2 regions of the Jeotgalicoccus sp. ATCC 8456 genome follow, and region 2 is predicted to be linked to the other one. Evidence: predicted binding sites of a transcription regulator. Region 2 holds the regulator's gene; the other holds the start of a gene.
The links. The regulator LexA, encoded in region 2, represses DNA repair genes until DNA is damaged. The targets are predictions, from matches to a motif close to CGAACATATGTTCG.

Region 1: a site for LexA is predicted at 2,053-2,066, ahead of parE (DNA topoisomerase IV subunit B). Genes of this name have one in related genera too.

The regions. Positions count from the first base shown of each region.
Region 1 is NZ_CP066224.1:262,676-275,195, forward strand. It holds gene acnA (aconitate hydratase AcnA) at 1-1,235, shown strand, start outside; gene plsY (glycerol-3-phosphate 1-O-acyltransferase PlsY) at 1,297-1,887, opposite strand; gene parE (DNA topoisomerase IV subunit B) at 2,091-4,073, shown strand; gene parC (DNA topoisomerase IV subunit A) at 4,060-6,492, shown strand; gene JEM45_RS01470 (alanine/glycine:cation symporter family protein) at 6,507-7,961, shown strand; gene JEM45_RS01475 (NUDIX hydrolase) at 8,064-8,579, shown strand; gene JEM45_RS01480 (TIGR04104 family putative zinc finger protein) at 8,594-8,890, shown strand; gene JEM45_RS01485 (MFS transporter) at 8,952-10,187, shown strand; gene JEM45_RS01490 (hypothetical protein) at 10,198-10,368, shown strand; gene JEM45_RS01495 (DUF1002 domain-containing protein) at 10,451-11,419, opposite strand; gene JEM45_RS01500 (vWA domain-containing protein) at 11,635-12,520, shown strand, end outside.
Region 2 is NZ_CP066224.1:552,199-564,718, forward strand. It holds gene JEM45_RS02975 (ABC transporter ATP-binding protein) at 1-194, opposite strand, end outside; gene JEM45_RS02980 (AbgT family transporter) at 418-1,956, opposite strand; gene JEM45_RS02985 (glutathione ABC transporter substrate-binding protein) at 2,132-3,811, opposite strand; gene JEM45_RS02990 (YneF family protein) at 3,980-4,222, opposite strand; gene tkt (transketolase) at 4,289-6,277, opposite strand; gene JEM45_RS03000 (DUF896 domain-containing protein) at 6,279-6,530, opposite strand; gene JEM45_RS03005 (hypothetical protein) at 6,622-6,924, opposite strand; gene lexA (transcriptional repressor LexA) at 7,067-7,684, shown strand; gene JEM45_RS03015 (CAP domain-containing protein) at 7,743-8,735, opposite strand; gene panC (pantoate--beta-alanine ligase) at 8,751-9,590, opposite strand; gene panB (3-methyl-2-oxobutanoate hydroxymethyltransferase) at 9,587-10,390, opposite strand; gene JEM45_RS03030 (ketopantoate reductase C-terminal domain-containing protein) at 10,467-11,348, shown strand; gene JEM45_RS03035 (DedA family protein) at 11,387-12,007, opposite strand; gene JEM45_RS03040 (protein adenylyltransferase SelO) at 12,036-12,520, opposite strand, start outside.

The DNA of each region.
Region 1 (12,520 bases), 290 kb from region 2:
CAGGCTTACAACCTTACCTTGATCAACTCGGTTTCACACACGTTGGTTACGGTTGTACAACATGTATCGGTAACTCAGGTCCATTACGCCCAGAAGTGACTGAAACGATTGTAGATAACGACATGCTCGTTTCATCAGTACTATCTGGTAACCGTAACTTCGAAGGTCGTATTCACCCGCTTGTTAAAGCGAACTACCTAGCATCACCACAACTCGTTGTTGCTTATGCTTTAGCAGGTACAGTAGATATCGATCTTAGAAATGACCCAATCGGACAAGATAAAGAAGGTAATGACGTATACATGAAAGATATCTGGCCGTCAATTCAAGAGGTTAGAGATACTGTAATGTCTACGGTCACACCTGAACTATTTAGAAAAGAATACGAAACTGTATTTGATTCAAATGAAACATGGAATGAAATTGATGTAACAGATGCACCATTATACGATTTTGCAGATGAATCGACTTACATTCAAAACCCTTCATTCTTCCAAAAATTATCCAAAGAAGCGGGTACAATTGAGCCGTTAAACGGCCTACGTGTACTTGGTAAATTCGGGGATTCAGTCACAACGGACCACATCTCACCAGCCGGTGCAATCGGTAAAGATACACCAGCAGGGCAGTGGTTAATTGAACAAGGCGTATCACCTAGAGACTTTAACTCTTATGGTTCACGTCGTGGTAACCATGAAGTGATGGTACGTGGTACATTCGCGAACATCCGTATTAGAAACCAAATTGCACCAGGTACAGAAGGTGGCTATACAACTTACTGGCCAACAGGTGAAGTGATGAGTATCTATGATGCATCACAAAACTACCAAAAAAATGGTACAGGCCTTGTAGTCATCGCTGGTGACGATTACGGAATGGGTTCAAGTCGTGACTGGGCAGCTAAAGGTACAAACCTACTAGGCGTTAAAGCAGTTATCGCGGCAAGCTACGAACGTATTCACCGTTCAAACCTAGTGATGATGGGTGTACTCCCTCTACAGTTTGTCAACGGAGAAAATGCTGAAGATCACGGCTTAGATGGTTCTGAAACATTTGATATCAATATTGATGAATCCGTTACAGCTGGAGAAATCATCGATGTTGTCGCAACGAAAGAAAACGGCGACAAAGTGACGTTCAAAGCAAAAGTACGCTTTGACTCTGAAGTAGAAGCAGATTACTACCGTCATGGTGGTATCCTACAGCTTGTACTACGTAACAAAATCGCATCGTAAGTAAAGAGAGGCATAAATTAAGTCCATCAGAACTTATTGTTCTGATGGACTTATCTTTCTTTTACATAAATGTAATCTTCGGTTCAGTTTTACTTTTAATACGTTTCATATTGGGTATATGCTTAACTATGACAACGATGCCGAGGATGATACCAAAGATGATCATAAACCAATCTGAGGTAAACATGACACCAATTAATAAGGCGAGTGCTGCAAATACACTCGATAGGGAAACGTATTTCGATAGTTTTAAGGTAATTAAAAATGTTGATACTAACACTATAAACAGAATTGGGTTCGCAGCAAGTATGGCACCACCACCCGTTGCAACAGCTTTCCCACCTTTGAATTTTAAAAAGATAGAATAGACGTGTCCGAGTGCTGCAACGACACCGTAAATCACGACAGGAAAGTCACCAGTCACATCGACGAGCATGGCGACCCAAACTGGAATCGCACCTTTTAAAATATCGAGAATAAGGACGACAATTCCTGCCTTTTTTCCGAGGATGCGAAAGGTATTCGTTGTACCCACATTACCGCTGCCATGTTGTCTTAAATCAATGTTGTAAAATAATTTACTGATAATTAGACTGAACGGAATTGACCCAAACAGGTAGGAAAAGATTAATAAAATAAGAACTGTATACAATAGATTATCCCCTTTTTATTATCAGGTACTAACAGTTTACCATATATCTTTAAATTATCACATAATTATATAAAGTTACCATTAATATTATTATGTAAACTAATGACAAAACATTCTTGCAAAATGTTTGGATTTACGTAAAAATAGATAAGTAGATTAATTTAACGAACATACGTTTGTATTGTTTGTAGGAGGATACAGACTTGGCTAAAGAAACCGGATATAATGATGAATCCATACAAATACTAGAGGGACTAGAAGCAGTAAGAAAACGTCCGGGTATGTACATCGGTTCAACCGATACGAGAGGACTACATCACCTGGTATATGAGATTACGGACAATGCTGTTGATGAGATTATTAACGGCTACGGTGATGAAATCAATATTACAATCAATAAGGACGAAAGCATTACAGTTAGAGACAATGGCCGTGGGATACCAACAGGTATGCATGCTAGCGGTGTACCGACTGCTGAGGTCATATTTACGGTACTACACGCCGGCGGGAAGTTCTCTTCAGGCTCCTATAAGTCGTCAGGGGGACTACATGGTGTAGGGTCTTCTGTTGTAAATGCGCTCAGTGAACACTTAAAACTCCGTTCATTTAGAAACGGTAAAATATATGAGATTACTTTTAAAGATGGCGGCAAGGTCGACACGCCATTAAAAGAAGTCGGTAAGACAAAAGAGACAGGGACAGAAGTCACTTTTAAAGCAGATCCTGAAATCTTTAAACAGACGATCGCCTTTAACTTCGAAACGATTGTTGAAAGAATGCGTGAGTCTGCCTTCTTAACTCGTGGGCTTAAAATTACCATTAATGATAAAAGAACTGATGAAGAAGAAATATTCCAATATGATGATGGTCTGAAATCATTCATTAGCTTCTTAAATGAAGGTAAGGATGACATTGGTGAAATCGTCATGTTTGAAGGGACTTATAATGAAATGGTCGCAGAAGTTGCCTTTCAGTTTAACGACCAATACTCTGAAACAATCTTCTCCTTTGTCAATAACGTCCGTACTAAAGACGGCGGTACCCATGAGGTCGGTTTTAAGACCGGTTTCACTCGAGTCTTTAATGAATATGCCCGTAAAATTGGTGAGTTAAAAGATAAGGATAAGAACCTAGAAGGCTCTGACATTAGAGAAGGTCTAACAGCCGTCATTTCGATTAAACTCCCAGAACACCTCCTACAATTTGAAGGACAAACGAAAGGGAAGCTTGGTACGAGTGAGGCGAGAAACTTACTGGAGACACTCCTTACAGATCAACTCCCATACTTCTTAGAAGAGAACGGGGCCTTATCGACTCAACTTGTTAAAAAGGCAATTAAGGCAAGACAGGTGAGAGAGGCTGCCAGAAAGGCACGTGAGGATGCGCGTAGTGGTAAAAAGAACAAGAGTAAGGATACTTTACTATCTGGTAAGTTGACACCCGCACAAAGTAAGAACGCTAAGAAAAATGAATTGTTCTTAGTTGAGGGTGACTCTGCAGGTGGCTCAGCCAAACAAGGTCGTGACCGCCGTTTCCAGGCGATCTTGCCGCTACGTGGTAAGGTCATTAATACTGAAAAGGCGAAATTTGAAGATATCTTCAAAAATGAAGAAATTAATACGATTATCCATACGATTGGTGCGGGTGTCGGTAATGATTTTAAAGTAGAGGACTCAAACTACGACAAGATTATTATTATGACCGATGCAGATACGGACGGTGCGCACATCCAAGTCTTACTCCTCACTTTCTTCTTTAATTACATGAGACCACTGTTTGAAGCAGGTAAGATTTACATTGCCTTACCACCACTCTTTAAGTTAGAGAAGAAGGGTAAGAAAAAAGATGTCCAATACGTGTGGACTGAAGATGAACTAGAAGTAGCTCAAAGAGAGATGGGTTCAAATGTTGAACTCCAGCGCTATAAAGGTCTCGGTGAGATGATGGCTGAACAGCTATGGGAAACGACTATGAATCCAGAGACACGTACTTTAATTCAAGTGCGCATTGAAGATGAAGCCCTGTCACTTAAACGTGTGACGACACTGATGGGCGATAATGTAGAAATCAGACGTAAATGGATCGATTCAAACGTCTCCTTCACCCTAGAAGAAGGTACAAGTATCTTAGATAATCAAGATGTAGAAAAATTAGCAGAAAGTGATGAAGACTATGGCAGAGCATAATCCATTACAACAATTAAAGCTAGAAGATGTTATTGGCGACCGCTTCGGACGCTATAGTAAGTACGTCATTCAAGACCGTGCTATTCCAGATGTAAGAGATGGCCTAAAACCGGTACAAAGACGTATTCTTTACGCGATGTATAAAGAAGGAAACACTTTCGATAAAAACTATCGTAAGAGTGCGAAGACTGTCGGTAATGTGATTGGTAACTACCACCCACATGGTGAGAGTTCGATTTATGATGCCATGGTCCGCCTTGGCCAAGACTGGAAGATGCGTGAAGAGTTAATTCTGATTCACGGTAACAAGGGGAGTGTCGACGGTGACCCTGCAGCAGCCATGCGTTATACAGAAGCAAAGCTTGCTGAGATATCAGGAGAGCTCTTAAAAGATTTAAATAAGAACACAGTGCCTTTTATCGATAACTTTGATGATACAGAAAAAGAACCTGCGGTCTTACCGGCGAAGTTTCCAAACTTACTCGTCAACGGTGCAACAGGGATTTCAGCGGGTTATGCTACTGATATTCCACCGCACAACTTAGCGGAAGTGATCGATGCGACCTTAAAGGTGATCGATAAGCCGTCAGCAACAATCGATGAACTCATGGAATTTGTTAAGGGACCAGACTTCCCAACAGGTGCCATTATTCAAGGTAAGAATGAGCTGAAAAAAGCTTATACAACTGGTAAGGGACGCGTCGTCGTTCGCAGTGTGGTCAATAAGGAAGAAACAAGGGGCAATAAGGTACTGATTGTCATCACTGAAATTCCTTTTGAAGTGAACAAGGCGAACTTGGTTAAAAAGATGGATGAAATCCGTGCAGATAGAAAAGTGGACGGTATTATTGAAGTCCGTGATGAGACGGACCATGAAGGTCTAAGAATCGTCATTGAAGCGAGAAAAGATGCCAATATCGATGCGATTATCAATTATCTCTATAAGAAGACGGATTTACAAGTCTCATATAACTTTAATATGGTGGCAATATCCGACCGTGCACCGAAGTTGATGGGCTTAAAAGATATTTTAGAAGCTTATATCCGTCACCAAGAAATCGTTATTACTAACCGTTCGAAATATGAGCTCGAACATGCTCAAAAACGTATGCATATTATCGAAGGCTTAATCAAGGCGCTATCAATCTTAGATGAAGTTATTAAAACGATTCGTGAATCTGAGAATAAGAGAAACGCCAAAGAAAACTTAATTGAACGCTATAGTTTTACAGAAGCTCAAGCTGAAGCCATTGTCATGCTACAACTTTACCGTTTAACGAATACGGACGTTGTAGAGCTTGAAACGGAGCAAAACGAATTAGAGTTTCAAATCAACCAATTAAATGAAATTTTAAATGATCCAAAGAAACTAAAAAGTGTGATCAAGTCTGAACTTAGACAGATTAAGAAAAAATATACTTCAGAGCGTTTAACTGTCATAGAAGACGAAATCCAAACGATTGAAATTTCTAAAGAGCAGTTAATTGCTAAAGAAGAAGCAGTTGTCTCACTGACTAAGGAAGGCTATGTCAAGCGAACAAGCATCCGTTCTTATAATGCCTCTAATTTCGATGAAATTGGTATGCGTGAAGGTGATAACGTTTTGTTCTCGACGTTCTCAAATACACTAGAACAACTGCTCATCTTCACTAATCTTGGAAATTATATGATTATCCCGGTCCATGACCTTCAAGATATTAGATGGAAAGATATGGGACAACACCTGTCATCCCGTTTCAATTTAAAATCGAATGAAGCACCGATTTATGCGATGACCTTAGAGCAGTTTAGTCAAGATATTAATGTGGTCATGTCGACAAAATCCGGTCAGGTGAAACAGACTGCTTTAAGTGAATTTGAAGCTTCGAGAATTTCAAGGCCAATCGTTAACATGAAACTTAAAGCGAATGATGAAGTCATTGATGTGTCCTTGGCAAAAGAAGCACAAGATTTATTATTTATTACATCTAAAGGTCTGTCATTAAGATATGCCCTAGACCAAGTATCTGAAACAGGACTAAAATCTCAAGGTGTCAAGGCGATGAATGTTAAGCCTGATGATCATCTCGTTTTAGGTCGTGTGATTCCAAATGAGGGTAATTTAATTACGGTATCAAACCGTGGTGCGGTTAAACGAACGAAATTATCTACCTTTGAACATGGTAATCGTGCCCAAGTTGGCTCAATGTTGTATAAAGATATCAAGTCAAAACCACATGTAATTATCGGTGCAACCATTGTAGAAGATGGAAAGAATGTTAACATAGACTTATTAGCAGATGATCACAGTCATAGAACAAAAGCCAATGAAGTGCGAATCAGTGGTAAATATTCTAATGGTTCTTTCGTCGTCGATGAGGATACTTTCGGTCAGGTCAAACGCGTACATTTCTCTCAAATAGAAGAAGAGAAAAAATAAAGGGGAGGAATTGAATGCAAGACTTTTTAAATGTTTTTGAACAAGCAGTCAATTTTTTAAATGATTTACTGTGGCAAGAGGTCTTAATTGGACTATTAATTATCGCTGGACTATATTTCTCATTTACAACGCGTTTTGTCCAGTTTAGATGGTTAAAAATTATGTTTTCTTCACTCGGTGAAAAACGAGCGAAGATGCCAGACGGAACGAAAGGGATTTCCTCATTCCAGGCCTTTACAATCAGTGCGGCCCAGCGTATTGGGACAGCGAATATCGCGGGTGTCGCAACTGCTATTGTGGTCGGTGGTCCTGGGGCAGTATTTTGGATGTGGATTGTCGCACTCTTAGGTGCAGCATCAGCATTCTTTGAAGCGACACTTGCCCAAGTGTATAAGGTTAGAGATTCAGAAAGTGGATTTCGTGGTGGCCCGGCCTACTATATGACAAAAGGTTTGAATCAAAAGGGTATTGGCTACATATTTGCGATTCTCATGACCATTACTTTTGGTGTGGTCTTTGTCATGCTACAGTCAAACACCATTGCCAATGCTTATGATGAAGCCTTCAACGTAGATACTTGGCTGTCCGGTGTCATCGTTGCAGCAGTCGTTGGCTTAGTAATCTTTGGTGGAGCCAAATGGATTGCCAATGTCGCAACTGCCATTGTGCCGATCATGGCAGGACTCTATCTTTTACTGATTACCATAATTCTTGTTATGAACTATGACATGATTATCCCGATGCTACAAACGATTGTTATGAATGCCTTTGGTTTAGAAGAAGTCTTTGGTGGTGCTTTAGGTGCGGCCATTATCAATGGTTTCCAGCGTGGACTCCTTTCCAATGAAGCGGGTATGGGTTCAGCACCGAACGCAGCAGCATCAGCTGCCGTTCGTCACCCAGTTCAACAAGGACTGATCCAGTCCTTAGGTGTATACTTCGATACAATTATCGTCTGTACAGCAACAGCCATTGTAATTTTAATGTATACAGACTTAAGCTTTGGTGCCGATGCACCCCAAGGTATCCAAGTGACTCAAGCAGCGATGGACCAACAATTCTTCGGTTACGGTGGAACGATCATTGCAGTATTTATCCTATTATTTGCCTTTACGACAATTCTAGGAAACTATTTCTATGCACAAAGTAACTTAAGTTTCATTGTGGATAATAAGAAAGTAACGACCGCATTTAGAATCATTGTGACTATTATGACTCTAGTCGGTGCAGTTTTAGGTGTTCAGCTCGTGTGGACCTTAGCTGACCTCTTCATGGCCTTCTTAGCCATTATTAACTTAATGATGGTGGTTGCCTTAAGTCCGCTGGTGTTTGAAGTCATGCGGGACTATAAGGAACAAAAGGACCGCGGAGAATCACCGATTTTCTATGCGAAAAACATCACCTACAAACTGCCTGATGATAATCAGTGGGGCAATGAGGATTATAGAAAAGACGAAGATGATAAGTAAGAACATGAGCCAACCGACAAAAATCGGTTGGTTCTTTCTTGTCTAGAAAAATTGAAATATGGTAAGGTAACTATTATGTCTAAAGACGAATGAGGAATAGTAATGGAACTTTGGAACTTATATGATAAGGATCGAGTATTAACAAAAGAGACCATGGTCAGAGGAGACGAAATGAAAAAAGATACGTATCATTTAGTCGTTCATGTGGTCATTATTAATTCAGAGAATCAAATGCTGATTCAACAACGCCAGTGGGATAAAATTGGCGCACCCGGACTCTGGGATATCACAGTTGGGGGCAGTGTACTAGCTGGGGAAACGAGTCAGGAAGGTGCCAGCAGAGAAATTAGTGAAGAATTAGGTATCGAGCTTGATTTAAATCAAAGACCCCACCTTTCAGTGACCTTTGACCATGGCTATGATGATATATACATCGTCAATCAAGAGGTAGAACTCGATTCACTTAAGATACCAAATGATGAAGTCCTAGATACTAAGTGGGCTTCGATTGATGAAATCTATGAGATGATCGATAACAAAAGCTTTATAAATTACCGTAAGAGCTTAATTCAATTGTTATTTGATATGCGCTATTCTTACGGTGATAAAAATGACTAGATAGGAGAGAAATCATGACTAAATGTGCGAGTTGTAAGAAACAGTGGACTGGGCTCTTGTTGTTTAAGGGGCATTTTGCTTCTCAGAACGGGGTAGAGTGTGACTACTGTGGTAAGACACAATATGTATCGGAAAAATCGAAAAAAAGAATGATTATTCCTCTATTACTTGTTACGGGAATGTTGCTAATTGGACTCTTTGCACCACCATCAATTACTCAATATTTCTGGGTCTACATTACGATTACGGGAGTGACTTTAATTTATATGTATGTGAGTTTGGAGTTAACGGATATCCCACCAGAGCAATAGGCTTTTCTTTTTCTGTAATTTTGATATACTTCTGTAATACTTATATAAAGAAGGTTAGCGTATGCAACAAGTGAGAATCGGCACAAGTATCTACTTGAATTATATTTTACTGGGCATGATTAATTTAATTATCGCCTTACATATGAGTTTTTTAACGGAACAGTTGAATACCGATGCAGCTGCGATATCAGCACTTATTTCTGCCATTGGTATCGGGAAACTGATTGCGCTTAGCTTTGCAGGTAAACTATCCGATAGTCTCGGTCGTCGACCGATGATTATTACAGCATGTTTAATCTACGTAGTCTTTTTATGCGCCATACCCTTTGCACCGACCTACACCATTGCATTTATGTTTGCACTTTTAGCAGGTATGGGAAATTCTATATTGGATACGAGTTCATATCCGGCACTAATCGAAGTGTTTAAAAATCGATCCAGTTCAGCAACGGTCTTAGTTAAAGCCTTCATGTCTGTTGGGTCAACAATCTTACCATTAATGATCACATTCTTTATGGCTAGAGATATGTTTTACGGTTATACCTTTTTCATTATGGCAGCAGTCTTTCTCTTTAATGCGATTCATTTAATGAGTGTGAAGTTCCCTGAAGCGAATGGGGGATATTTACCACCGAAGAAATCAACGCATAGACAAGTGAAACTAAAACCAAAGACGGTCTTCATGGAAAAACCAAAATTTTTACGTGAAGGCATTACAGTTATTGCGATTGGCTTTACGTCAGTCGGTCTGTTTCTTATCATCCAAACTTGGTTAGCGACATATGTAGAAACGATCATTGGTTTAACAGAATCTCAGGCAATCAATCTACTAAGTATTTATAGTCTAGGTGGCTTTGTTACGGTAATTATTTTAGCGACCTTACTCGATAGAGTGTTTAAACCTGTAACAGTACTCATAATCTATCCAGTCATTGCGATTGTTTCATTAACATCACTTCTAGTCGTAGAGAACTATATTATTCTGCTTATTATCGCCTTTATGCTTGGACTATCGACATCAGGTCTGTTCCAGCTGGCAGTGACACTGATGGCACAGTTCTTCCCCGAGAAAAAAGGAACAAGTACAGCCTTTGTGACCTTGTCATCAAGTATTGCCTTCATTACCTTACCGTATATTACGGGGCTCTTAAATCGACATATTACTGTATCGTCAATATTTATATTTGAGATTATGATCGCAATCATAGCAGTAACCTTAGCAATATTTATATCGTATCGTTATAGAAAGATTTTTAATTCAAGAACCACAGGGAAAATATTGTGGCGTAATCCGTAAGGAGAATATCATGGTTAAGTTTTTTAGTATTGTGTTGATCATATTAGGCACTGCATCGTTTATAAATGTATTGATGAATCTATCTTCAAGCATACTTATGTCAGGTGTCTATTTGGTTGCAGCGATTATTTTACTGTATGTAGGAAATCAGATGTATAGGAATAGTGGGAAAGAAGAGTAGGAAAGAATAAAAGATAATAGACAAAAAGGAAGCAACCTAAAAACATAAGTTTTTAGGTTGCTTCTATTAGATTATGCTACCTCTAGAACAATCCTCTAAAGAATTCTACGATACGATCCCAGAAGTTTCTGAGAGCTTCCATAAATGAATTGACCTCTTCAGAATCCGCAATGTCACGGCCTAATTCAGATGCACTGTCTTTAGCATCTTGGAATGAATCACTTGATGTAATTCTATTCAAAAGATCTTCAGATGAATCCACTAATCTCTGTGCCTCTTCACCTGTAAATATTCCTGAGTCTTTAATACTGTTAAAGATTTCAACTAAACGATCGATTTGTTCCTGACTTAGTAATCCCTCTAAACCATTTTCTGCAAGTTTCTCATCAAGAATCGAACGAATTTGTTCCTCACTCACATCACCATTAAAGTTGTTGATGATCTCAACTTTCACTTCAGTGATAACTTTGTTTAATTGAACTTGTGTAAAGCCTTCTACATTACTATTCTCATTTGTAATGTCAGAAATAGCATCCAATTCATCCTGAGCATTTTGAGTTTTCTCAGGGTCAATCTCCTCACCTTGAGCAGCGTATGCTTTGTAAACACCAGCTAAGGCACTTTCACCAGTTACATCTTGAGCAGCCGCAATCGTGACATCCGCATCAGTAATGCCTGAAGTTAATAAGGCGTTTTGATAAGTTTCTTCAGAGATCATCGTTATGTTACCCAGTGACTCATCAATATTTATATTTAAGCCGCTACCTTCAGACGTTTGTTGTATACGAATACTCGACATTAAGACACTATTGTCATAATTTTGATTTACGTACTGACTGACATCCTCACTATATACATAATCGATGATATCAGAATCACTCGCGCCGAGTAGATCCGCAGTCTGTTCTTGTAAACCCGTATCAGATTCTAAAGCAGCACCATATACTGTCACAGCATTATCCCATTCACTTGCTGCATTGATATTCTGTGATGTACATGGAATCAATACAGATAGTGATACGACTGTGAGTACAAGTAATTTTTTAATCATTGTGTTAACTCCCAACTATTTTAATCTTTCATGCTACAGAACTAGCATTGTAATCATTTTACCAATGAATTATTAAAGGAAAATGAAAGTTTCATAGAAATATCCGAATATAAAATTTACAGTATTTTTACAAACTAATTTTAGTATTGCTGTTTTTAGATAATAATTATAGGCTATACTTAAATTAAAATTGAAAAATTACAAGGGGTGTAATGATGAGAGCATTTTTGTTGATGGGACTCTTTTTCATACTTACCGCATGCAGCACTACGGAAGGTAGCACAGACGAAACGACTGAAGATACTAACCAAACAGAGGAAACTGAAGCTACTAATGATAATGAATCTGAAGATACAAATGAGAGTACAGATGAATCTTCAACAGAAGAAGATAGTGACTCAGAGAGCGATTCAAGTGAATCAGAAGACAATACTGACGAAAATTCAGCATCAAGTGAAGCAGCAGAAGAAGAAGATATCGAAATTTCTTTAGATTCAGTTCTTGAAGAAGAAGAGGGCACAATGGTTGACGCTTCTAGAGAGGAACTTGAGGATGAGTTAACAACATTTATAGAAGATAATGATGGTGATGTTACGGATGAAATGGTTTATGAAAAATTAATAGAGATGCTCGGTGGTCACCCAGATATGCAAGAAGGTATCGAGTATTTCCAGGACTTTTCAGCTGAGCTTGTTGATTTAACAGATCAACCTGGTGAATTGAAAGTTGAAGATGGCGAGCTTTCAATGAGAAATAACGTATATATTTTAATGGATAATAGTGGCAGTATGGCAGATGAAATTGATGGCACGACGAAGATGGATGCAGCTAAAGAATCAGTTAACCAGTTTGTTGAAGGTATGCCGAATGGTACACAAGTCAGTCTAATTAATTACGGATTCTCAGAAGAAGGTAGTGAAGAAGATAATTCATGTTCAGCAGTTGAAGAAACATTTCCAATTGGTGAGTATAATGAAGCTGAATTTAATGATGCTCTAGGTCAATACGGAAGTGAAGGATTTACACCACTTGCCCTTGCTATTGAAGAAGTCGGTAAAGTGATTGAAGATAGTGAAGCGACTGGTAGTCATACAATATACG
Region 2 (12,520 bases):
AACAGCAATATACCGGAGAACATGAACAATGTATTTACTGTGAGCGTCTCCATTGTAATATCATCTATAAAGCGCCCGATAATCTGAGGTGGTACCAGTTCTAATAAAGCGACTAAAATCAGCATCAATAAGCCTATCAAATAACTTTTATTCTCACTTGAAAAAAACCACCATAAATCCTTGAATACTCTCATGAAAACCATCCCCTTTTTAACCCCAATATCACTTCAAATTTTACCATATATTTCGGATTATGAAATAATACTTGAGATGGATATTCTGTATTTTGCCAACCTTATTAAAGTGGACCTTCGTCAAGGTCACTAAATCAGAATACGTGCCGTCGTTTCTCTATCCAAGCACAGCTAATGCTTGAAACAAAAAATCCCACCTGGTAATCACCAAGTGGGAAAAACTTTAATATGAAATGCTTGCACCTGGTCCAAATGGAATACCAAATAGATACCAAACAACAAACAAGATAATCCAAGCAATTAAGAAAATAATTGAATATGGAAGCATGAGCGACACAACTGTACCAATACCGTTGTTCTTACCATATCGTTGTGCGAAAGCGACAATTAATGGGAAGAACGGCATGAGTGGTGAAACAACATTCGTAGTTGAGTCTCCAATTCTATATGCGGCTTGACTCACTTCCGGAGCGATACCAAGCTGCATAAACATCGGCACAAAAATCGGCGCCATAATTGCCCATTTAGCAGAGTCTGCAGCGATTACGATGTCAATAATTGCAGAGACCAAGATAAATGTAACAAGCACAGGAATCACACCAATATCCATGCTTTCTAAAAGTTGTGCACCATTAACAGCAATAACTGTACCTAAATTCGAATAAGTAAAGAGTGCAACAAACTGTGCGGCAAAAAATATCAAGACAATAAAGCCTGCCATAGTCGAAATAGATGAATCCATTAGCTGTACTGCGTCTTTATCGTTTCTAATCGTCTTATTAATAAAACCGTAAACCAAACCTGGTATTAAGAATACTAACATCATAATGAAAATGATGCTTGATATGAACGGTGAACCGATTATGCCGCCGTCATCACCCCGTAAAGGTGAATTAGGGAAGGCAACAAGTGCAAGTATTCCGATTATAGTTAACACTGCAGCTACATTCGCCCATCTTAATGCTGTAGTTTCTCTACTTGTAAGATTATCATCTGGGCTATTTTGATCTTTATCAAAATTATAAGCACCTAATCTTGGTTCAATTACTTTATCTGTAATAATTGTACCTAAAATTACAACTAAGAAAGTCGATGCAAACATAAAATACCAGTTATCAGTCGCTTCAACAATATATGAAGTATCTAAAATTGCTGCCGCTTCTGTTGTAATTCCTGCTAAAAGCGGATCATTTGTACCGATGAGTAAGTTTGCTGAATAGCCGCCTGCAACACCTGCAAAGGCTGCTGCAAGTCCTGCTAATGGATGACGTCTAAACCCTAGGAAGATGATTGCTCCAAGTGGCACTAAAACAACATAACCTACACTTGCTGCAACGTTGGACATTACACCCATAAAAACAACAATTGGTGTGATAAATTTCTTAGGTGCTTTCGTTACAACATTAGTCATTAAGGCACTTATGTAACCACTTTTCTCAGCTACTCCAACACCTAACATAGCCACAAGTACAGGACCTAAAGCGACGAAAGTCGTAAAGTTCTCAACAACACTAGTAAAAATATAGCGAATGCCATCAGTGGTTAGTAGACTAACGACTTCAACATTAAGTTTCTCTTGATTTCCAGTTTCAGGATTTACACCTGTATACGATACAGTGACTCCAAATAGATAAGCAATATGAGAAATAATAATTACGAGTAATGTAAAAATTAAAAATATAGTAACAGGATGTGGTAACTTATTTCCCCCATATTCAATCCAATCTAAAATAGAGCGTTTTTCTTTAAGTGAATTATTCATAGAAAGCTCCTCATTATTAGAATACTAAATATTATACACAGGGTACTTACTTTTCGCTACTAAGTAATACTATGTTAATTGTTGAAAACGTTTTCTAGAGTTAAATAGGTATACTATTCTCAATAACAAAAACTCTCGACGACCTGTTCGGTTATCGAGAGTCTTGTTACACTTTTTAATTAAATGATACATTATCAAAGTGAATTCGACCTGTCGGATCAATCTCCACCCCACTCACTTCTGTGCTATTATAACCAACAGCAAATTGAGCATGGAAAAGATATGATGCTGGAACTTCTTCGACTAAGATTTCTTCGACTTCAGTATAAACTTCTTGGCGGGCAGCTTCATCGACTTCAGCACGGCCAGCGTCTAATAATTCATCGACCTCATCGTTTGCATAGAATGAACGGTTCCCTGCAGCACCAATATTCTTAGAGTGGAACAAGGCATATAGACCATAGTCCGCATCCCCTGTAACAGTCGTCCATCCTAGGATGAACATATCGTGATCACCATTTGCTAAGGTCTCAAGATATGCACCCCACTCAAATTGCTCAACTTGAACATCGATATTGAGCTCTGAAAGTTTGTTTTGGATATAAACAGCTGTATCAATAATTTGCTGATCATCATTTACCCAAAGCGTTGTTGAGAATCCATCTGCCACATCTGTTTCAGCTAGTAGTTCTTTCGCTTTTTCTAAATCAAATTCAACACCTTCAAGGTCTTCATTATAGCCCCATACATCAGGCGCCAATGGTCCTTTCGCTGGAATTCCCATACCATCATACACACCGGCTACGATTTCTTCACGGTCAATAGCGTATGAAATTGCTTGTCTTACTTTTGGATCATTGAAAGGCTCTTTCTCTGTATTAAATCCTAAGTATGACATACGTACTGAATCTTTAATTTCTAAAGCTGTGTCTGATCCATTTTCAACACGGTCTACGTTTGAAGAATCAATATCTGTCGCTATTTGAATACCACCTGTTTCTAATTCTGCAATTCTAGAACCAGTTTCAGGAATGACTCTAAACTCAACAGTTTCAAAGTAACGATCGCCACCTTGGAAGTCGTCAAAGCGCTCAAGTGTTACTGAATCTCCTGCACTACGTGATACAAATTGCATATGGTTAGTACCGTTAGGTTCAGAACCAATTACAGTACCTAAGTGCTCACCTAAGTCATCCTTAATTTCTTCATATGCGTCACTTCCACTATCACGTGCTTCATAATACTCTTCTAAACTCATATCATTTCCAGCCGCATCTAGGGCTGCTTGATAATCACTATCGATTAATTCTTTAGGCATAATTCCCGCAGTACTATGTGCTAAGTGGCTAGCTAATGGTGCAAATGGAATTGTGGTATGTATATTGATTTCATAATCATTGACTACTTCAATTTCATCAATCATTTCATACAAGAATAAAACCGGTGAAGCAAGTGCTTCATCCCTCACTCTGTCAAAAGTAGCAACTACATCTTCAGCAGTAAAGTCTTCACCACCATGGAAAGTTGTCTCTTCACGTAATTTGAAATTCCATGTTGTTTCATCGACTTGTTCAAATTCTGTTGCGAGCCCTGGTTGTAATTCCATATTCACATCTTGATTTAATAATCTTTCATAGATATTTGTTCTTACCTGACTTGATGCAGAGTCGTTAGAACCATGTAAATCTAGCGATACAACATCCGCCAATGTCCCTACAGTTAAATCACCCGTGTTTCCACCTTCAGCCCCTTCTTCACCGCTTGCTGCTTCATCTACATTTTCATCACTCGAACATGCTGATAAAATAAACAAGAAAGCGATTACAAAAAACGCCAAAAACTTTTGCTTATTCATTGCTGTTTTCCCCCTTTTGCTTGATAATCTATTATATGCATGTTTATTACCAATTTTCAATATATTTGTAAAATTCACAGAAGTAAATATAATAGAATGAAAGAAGCCCTGAAATCCATACGGATTTCAGGGCTTCTTTTACTCATGAGCCTACTCACTCATTTTAATTTACTTTTTTGTGCCTTTTTTTGCTTGTTCAGATGATTTATTCATCATGCTCAACATCTGATTAATTTTCTTCTGAGATGGTTTTTGTCCCATTTGCATCATCATGATTCTGAGCATGTCTTCATTAATAGGAGGGTTCTTCTCCAAATAATCCATCATGTATTTTCTAGAGATCCAAAATCCTAATGCAAAACCACCAATGAGGGCTACAATTACAATTAGTATCCATATCCAAGTCGCCAAAATGCTCACCTCTTTCCCGTGTAAACCACTATTTAGTTTACAATATCAAACATCTAAATTCAATGTTTATTTGTCACGGATAATGCGAGCTAAGTTATCGACTGTGAATCCGTAACGTTCTACAACTTCACCGCCAGGTGCACTCGCACCAAAAGTATCAATCGTCAGTAGTTTTCCTTTGATACCAACAAATCTATGCCAACCATGACTTGCAGCCATTTCAACTGCTGTACGATTTTCAATATTTGTATTTAGAACTGACTCAATATAAGCTTCGTCTTGTTGTAAGAATGCTTGAACATTAGGTATAGATGCTACTTTAATATTCATGCCTTCTTCTTTAAGTTGTTTCGCTGTATTAACAGCTAAGGCCACTTCACTACCAGTCGCAAAGACAATCCCATCATCTCCACCATCATAGACGAGATAGCCACCTTTTTGAACACCTTCAGATACAGCTTCACTTGATACATCTAACACTTCGATATCTTGACGTGTTAACACCAATGCTGTCGGTGTATCTTCTGATTCCAATGCAACTTTCCATGCTTCACGTGTTTCATTGCCATCAGCTGGACGAATCACGTTTAAGTTTGGAATTGCACGTAAGCCTGCCAACTGTTCGATAGGTTCATGGGTTGGTCCATCTTCCCCTACAGCAATTGAATCATGTGTTAATACATAAGTTACAGGTAATTTCATTAAGGCACTTAAACGTACCGCTGGTTTTAAGTAATCAGAAAATACGAAAAATGTACCGCCGTATGGATAAACGCCACCATGCGCAGCCATACCATTTAAGGCAGCCGCCATTGCAAACTCTCTCACACCAAACCAAACATTACGCCCAGCGTAATTGTCTTTTGAGTAGTCTGTTGCATCCTTAACATTTGTTTTGTTACTACCTGCTAAGTCCGCTGCACCACCGAAGAAAGTTGGGATTGATTTAGACAATGCTTGAATCATATCTCCAGAATTACCACGTGTTGCCTTTTTACTTCCTGCTTCATAAGTTGGTAGTTCATCACTGTAGCCTTCTGGAAGCTTACGGTGAATTGCATCCATAAATTGTTGATGAAGATCACTATTTTCATTCTTAAAGTTATCCACTAATGAATTCCATGCGTCTTCTTTTTCCTGACCTCGAGCAGCTAACGTCTCCTTGAAACGTTCGTAAACACTGTCATCAGCGACAAATGTTTGTGTGTGATCTAGGCCGTATGCTTCAAATGCACCACGACGCTCATCTTCACCAAGTGGCGCCCCGTGTGAATCTGACTTACCAGACTTCGTCGGTGCCCCGTAGCCAATGACAGTTTTCACTTCAATTAATGAAGGTTGATTTGTTGTTTTAGCATGTTCAATAGCACGGTCAATTTCATCTAAATCGTTACCATCATTGACTCGGATATAGTCCCAGTTGTAAGCTTTGAAACGCTCAGCTACGTTCTCTGAGAAACTCTTGTCTAAATCACCATCTAAGGAAATATCATTAGAATCATAAAGGACGATTAATTTACCTAAACCTAGGTGACCAGCTAGAGAAGCAGCCTCATGAGAGATCCCTTCCATTAAATCACCATCAGATGCAAGTACATATGTATAGTGATCAACAAGTCCATTATTATCCTCAGAATTAAATGTTGCAGCTAAATGAGTTTCTGCCATCGCCATACCGACACTCATTGCAAAACCTTGACCAAGTGGGCCAGTCGTTACCTCGACACCCTCTGTATGTTTAAATTCAGGGTGTCCTGGTGTTTTAGATTCATACTGTCTGAATTCTTTTAAGTCATCCATTTCTAGAATACCCGATAAGTGTAATAAGCTGTAAATCAACATTGAACCATGACCAGCACTTAAAACAAAGCGGTCTCTGTTGAACCAATTTACATTTTTAGGGTTGAAGTTTAAGTGCTTCTGCCATAACACATAAGCCATTGGTGCCGCACCCATAGGTAAACCGGGGTGACCTGAATTTGCCTTCTCAATTGCATCAATGCTTAAAGATCTAATGGTATTAATTGCGAGTAAATCCGTCTTATCAAATGACATATCATTTGTCTCCTTTATTACTATCATTGTTTTTTTGTGCTTTTATATCTTTGACCTTCTGAGGCGTAACATCATTACCCTCCGGATCAATGACCTTAGTACTTTCAATGTGATTTCTAAAAGAATTTCTAAAGTTTGATAAATATTCTTTTCTCAATTTAGTCAGCTCTCGCATTTCAGATTCAGAAATGTTATTTTCTTTTTTCTTTCTTGCAAGTGCATTGAGCTGTTTAATCTTTTCATCATCTAACATAAGCGTCATCCTTTCTCATATAATTTACCACAAAAAGAGTGCAGAAACCAAACGGTCCTGCACTTATTTTGAGAATAAACTCACAATATATCTAATTTAAACTAGAAACTTCATAATTCTGGAAATGTGCCATCATTCGATTTGCCAATAGACCTGTGTGAACCACACCACTCACGAGTTCTTCCTCTATGATACTTTCACTTTCTCCAGATAACATTGTGTTCGTTTTTTGTTCGCTATCCATTTCATTTACAACTTCTGTACTCGCTGTAGTTTCAGAAGAATAAACGTTCTCTCCCTCTACTTGTTCCGTATTAGTAAAACTATATAAAAGCACTAGACTCAACGTCACGGTAAACAATCCCATCAATGATTTCAATTCTTTAATTGTCATTTACATTCTCTCCTTCGAACAAATGTTTGTATTAATAATATAACAGAACACTTGTTCTTAGTCAACAATTATACGAACAAATGTTTGTAAGCGTACTTACAATATGGTAAAATTTAATTAACATAAGGTTGGAGGTAAAATGATGAAAGATTTAACAGAGAGACAAAAAGATATATTTCAGTTTATAAAAAGAAACGTTAACGATAAGGGATATCCACCAAGCGTTAGAGAGATTGGTAATGCAGTAGGTCTACAATCCAGCTCAACCGTGCATGGCCATCTCGCTAAACTAGAAAGTAAGGGCTACATTAAACGTGATCCTACCAAACCACGTGCGATTGAAATCGTGCAAGAATCAGATGTAAATGAATCTCCGGTTATTCACGTGCCTGTCCTTGGTAAGGTCACAGCTGGTTTACCGATAACAGCCGTGGAAAATGTTGAAGAATACTTCCCCCTCCCAGAACATTTTACTGCCAACCATAATAGTGAAATCTTCTTATTAAATGTTGTTGGTGATAGTATGATTGAAGCTGGCATACATGATGGTGACAGAGTCATTGTTCGCAAGCAAAACATTGCACATAACGGTGAAATTATTGTTGCCATGACTGATGAAGATGAAGCAACAGTTAAACGTTTCTATAAGGAAAAAGGGTACTATCGTTTACAACCTGAAAATTCTACAATGGAACCAATATTCCTTGATAATGTGAGTGTCTTAGGCAAAGTGGTTGGTTTATTTAGAGAATTTATTTAACAAAAAACACTCAGAATCTTAAAGAAAAGATTCTGAGTGTTTCTCTATACATTATTTATTATTGTAAAAAGTTTTCAGTATAAAAAGGCACTTGTTCCTGATCATACTCAATCCCTATGCCCACTGATGTGAACTTATCATTTAAAATATTCACTCTGTGAGATGGTGAGTTTAAAAGACTGTGGTGAGCGAATATTGGAGAAGTATGTCCTGTTGCGATATTTTCACCAGCATAGGTATACCTCACATTTTCTCTTTCCAACCTTTCCTTTAGACCATTTCCATCAGGATTATCATGATCAAAGAACTTACGTTCCGCCATGTCTACACTGTGATAGTAAGCAACATTATCCACTTCGGCATTTCTATCTAACATGCCATAGCCGTATTCATAACGTGTAGCATTTAAGAGATAATAGTGCATGAGTTCATTATCTTCTATTGATGGATGGTTATACAGTTCACTGATATCAATAATCTCGTCCTTATGTAAGACAAGCATACCATTGGCTTGATAGCCTTCATGAATATCATAAAAGAAGTAGACATAGTAATTTCCGACATCAAAGACATCATATTCTTCATTTTCTACTTTCAGTCGTTTCCACTGCTTTCTAACATACTCCACCGGTTCACCGTAAGTTTCTCTGGCCTTTTCTCGAGTCATCTTGTCTATACTCATCTTGCCGAGTGATACGTTTGGTGAATTAGTATATCCACCAGTCAGTTCTCCGTCTCTTACGAGTAACATGTGAAAAGCACCAGGCTCATTTTTAATCACAAAAACACCTTCGTACTCGGAGTTTAAAACAGTTTCCCCTTCTGTCGTCACTGAAGAACCTAAGGAATAATCAATGTTGGTTTCTTGACTACCATAAACCTTTTCAATCTTCGTCGTATCATAACTGGGTATGAAGTGGCCTTCAAACCAATGACTGAAGTAATCTTCGTTCAACCCATTTCTAAAATCATAAGATTGAATGACTGGTACGATAAAAACCACTACCAAATATAAAATTACTAATCCAAGTGCGCGTCGTATCCAATTCATTCAAACTATTCCCCTCTAAATACTGACGTATAAATTATCGATGAGACGTGCTTTAGAAAATTGTACCGCTATGAATATGATAACATCACTGTCAATTTCATTAAGTTCACCAAGATTATCAGCCCTGTAGATTGCTAAATCATCAATTGACCCACTTGTATTTTGTTCGATATGGATCTTAATCAATGATTGGATTTTATCGACATTGGTTTCACCGTCTTTAATTTTCAGACTCGCCATCTTTAATGCTTGGTAAATGTTCGGTGCTTCTTGATATTCCGTTGCTGTTAAATTCACATTTCTTGAACTTCTTGCAAGTCCACTCTCTTCTCTTTTTGTTGGAACGTCTTGAATTTTAACTGGCACATTAAAATCTTGAACATAACGTTTGATAATCATAAGTTGCTGGCGGTCCTTCTCTCCAAAAAACGCCATAGCTGGTTGAATAATATTAAACAACTTACTCACTACAGTGACGACACCTTCAAAATGACCCGGACGTTTTACACCATCAAGTAGATTTGCCATTGATTTAATACCGATGTTAAATTCCATTTCACATGGGTACATCACCTTTTCACTAGGTGCAAAGACAAGATCCACGCCGTAGCTTTCACATAAAGCTAAGTCTCCTTTTAAATCTTTGGGATAGCTTTCAAAATCTTCATCTGGTCCAAACTGTAAAGGATTTAAAAAGATACTGACGACAACGATATCACAAGCTTCTTTGGCAGCTTGGATTAAGGCTCCGTGTCCTTCATGTAGTGCGCCCATTGTCGGAACAAGGCCAACAGTCTGACCCTTATATTCACTTAAAATTTCTCTAGTTTCGTCAATCATTACACTGTGTTTCACGCTTCGTACACCCGCTTCTTATAAGTGGTTTCTTCATCTGGGAAAGTGCCATTCTTTACTTCATCTCGGTAGGCTTTTAAGCCGGACACCGCTGGTTCTGTTAGATTACCAAATTTTTTAACAAACTTCGGTAATCTGTCTGACCCATACTGAAGTAAGTCATGGTAGACAAGTACTTGTCCATCTGTGTCAACACCTGCACCGATACCAATAGTCGGTATTCTGACTGCCTCTGTCACTCTTTTAGCAAGATCGCTCGGAATCGCTTCTAAAACCATCATTGATACACCAATTGACTCTAAAGTTTTCGCATCTTCTATTAATTGTTCAGCCTGATCTGTATCTCCAGCCTGCATTTTAAAGCCAGTAATACCGACATGTTGCGGCGTTAAACCTAGGTGACCACATACCGGTATGCCTGCCTTAATTAGACCTTCAATAACATCAACACGCGCCGAACCTTCTAATTTAAGCATGTTCGCATTCGATTCCTGGTATAGCTGTATACCATTACTAATCGCTTGATTAACATCACCATGATAAGATCCAAAAGGCATGTCTGCAATAATATATGTGTCATTTGCACCACGGCGTGCTGCCTTAGTATGGTGAATCATGTCAGCCAAGGTCACCTTAACAGGAGAATCATAACCAAGCACTACCATGCCTAGTGAATCTCCAACAAGTATAATATCGACACCAGCCGCCTCACAAGACTTAGCTGAAGGATAGTCATAGGCAGTTACCATGACAATTTTGTCATCGTGCTTCATGTTGATTAAGTCCGCAGTCGATTTCATAGTTTCCCTACTTTCTGAAATTAGTTATACTTAATTTTACCACATAATCACCGGAAACAAAGAACGGAGTGACCGTATGAAAATAGGTATAATCGGTGCTGGCGCTGTCGGAGCTATCATCGCAACTGAGCTATCAAATCTAGATGTCGAATTAAAACTAATGGCAAGATCTAACCGTGATGGCTTAACTATAAAAACTGGTGAAACCGTGCAGTATCACAAGATACCAGTTTATGATATTGACACAGTCGACGACAAATTCGATTTAATATTTATTGCCTCAAAGACCCCCGCCTTAAAAGATTTACAAGATAAAATCCCGACGCTCATGCATGAGGATACTGAGATTGTGTTCGCCTTGAATGGTATGGGTTATGACAATATGTTTTCACATGGTGTTCCAGCTGTTGTGTATATTAGCGGCCAACAAAAAGAAGATTACATCGAACACTTCTTAAATAAAAAGTTGCTTATTGAAAATAAACAATATAAAGCGCTTGATACACTCATTGAACAGATGCAGGAGAATCCTTCAGTCGAACTTCAAATAGTAAAGACTGAAGACTTTAAGCGAATAAGATATGAAAAACTCATTGTCAATACAGGCGTTAACACTGTCACTGCACTCAGTCAAAACACTGCTCGTATATTTAAAGACCAGTCTGTCGTTATGTTTACAAGACAACTCTTAAATGAAGCAATCGATATTGTTAACAATTGTAATCCGGATGGTGTCACCATTGATGAGAATTTTATCGACACGGCAATGAATATGTATTTAGGCTATCCAGCTCATATGGGCACGAGTATGTATTACGATGTCATCCAAGACAAGCCAACTGAATTTCAATATATTCAAGGATTTTTAATGACTCTAAAGGGAAATTGTTCAATCCATACACCTATTTTAGATACTGTAACATTGTTACTAAAAGCTTATGAAATTAGGGACAATTAAAAAGTACACTTGGCTATGTCAAACCAAGTGTACTCTATTTAACTTCTCGCTTTTTTCTTCGGTCTATAATAAAAGAACCAGATTAAGAAGGCGATACCTGCTACAGCTATAATGACATATGCGATATTTGAATACACATCCATTACGCTAACGATGTCCTCCCAGTTTTCACCTACTGAAGCACCGAGATATACAAGAACGGTATTCCAAATCAGCGTCCCAACTGTTGTCAAAACTAGAAAAAGTGGCATAGACATTTTACTCATCCCTGCAGGAATGGAAATGAGGCTTCTTATCAGTGGAACGAAGCGACAGAAAAATACAGTCCAACCACCATACTTACCGAACCAATTATAAGATTTTTCAATGTCATTTTCTGTCACACGTAGCCACTTACCATATCTTAGGACAATACGCTTCATTCGGTCTTTGCCGAGGATACTCCCTAGATAGTAAAGGACAATAGCCCCACCAACTGAACCCACAGTCGAGGCGATGATGACGCCAAAAATCGACATTTCGGTATGCGCTGTCATAAAGCCACCAAAAGTCAGGATGACTTCTGATGGGATTGGTGGAAAAATATTCTCTAGTGCAATCAAAAAGACAATCGCAAAATAGCCAAACTGATTAATTAAATCTTCTAAAATACTCTGCATTTATTTAATGTCCTCATTCTTTATTTAATCATGTCCCGCAATATGTTTTAAAGTTCGGATCGATATCATCATCACCAGGTGCATCTGTATATTTGCCCCCGATTTTATCATTATAAGGTTTAGACACTGCCTTAAGCAATTGCTTAACCTCACCGTAATGTCCTTCTATTGCTTGATCTAATGCTTCTTGAACGATGTGATTTCTAGGTACCATACTCGGGTTTCTTTTATTCATTACTAGCTCGATCTCATCTTGCTTAGCAGTTTGACTTTTCTTTCTAGCCTGATATTTTTCAAACCATAAAATAAAGTCACTATCATCAAACATAGGTAAAAGATGATAATTTGTAAGATAAAAATCACGAAACGTTCGAGTATAATCTGCCTTATGTTTAAACATAAGCTCTAGAAAATCATTGATTAGACTCTGATCATAAACATCCTCATGGTTCATATCCAAAATCCCTAACTTCTCACCCATTAAAGAAATATACTTTCTATTGTAGTACTGTG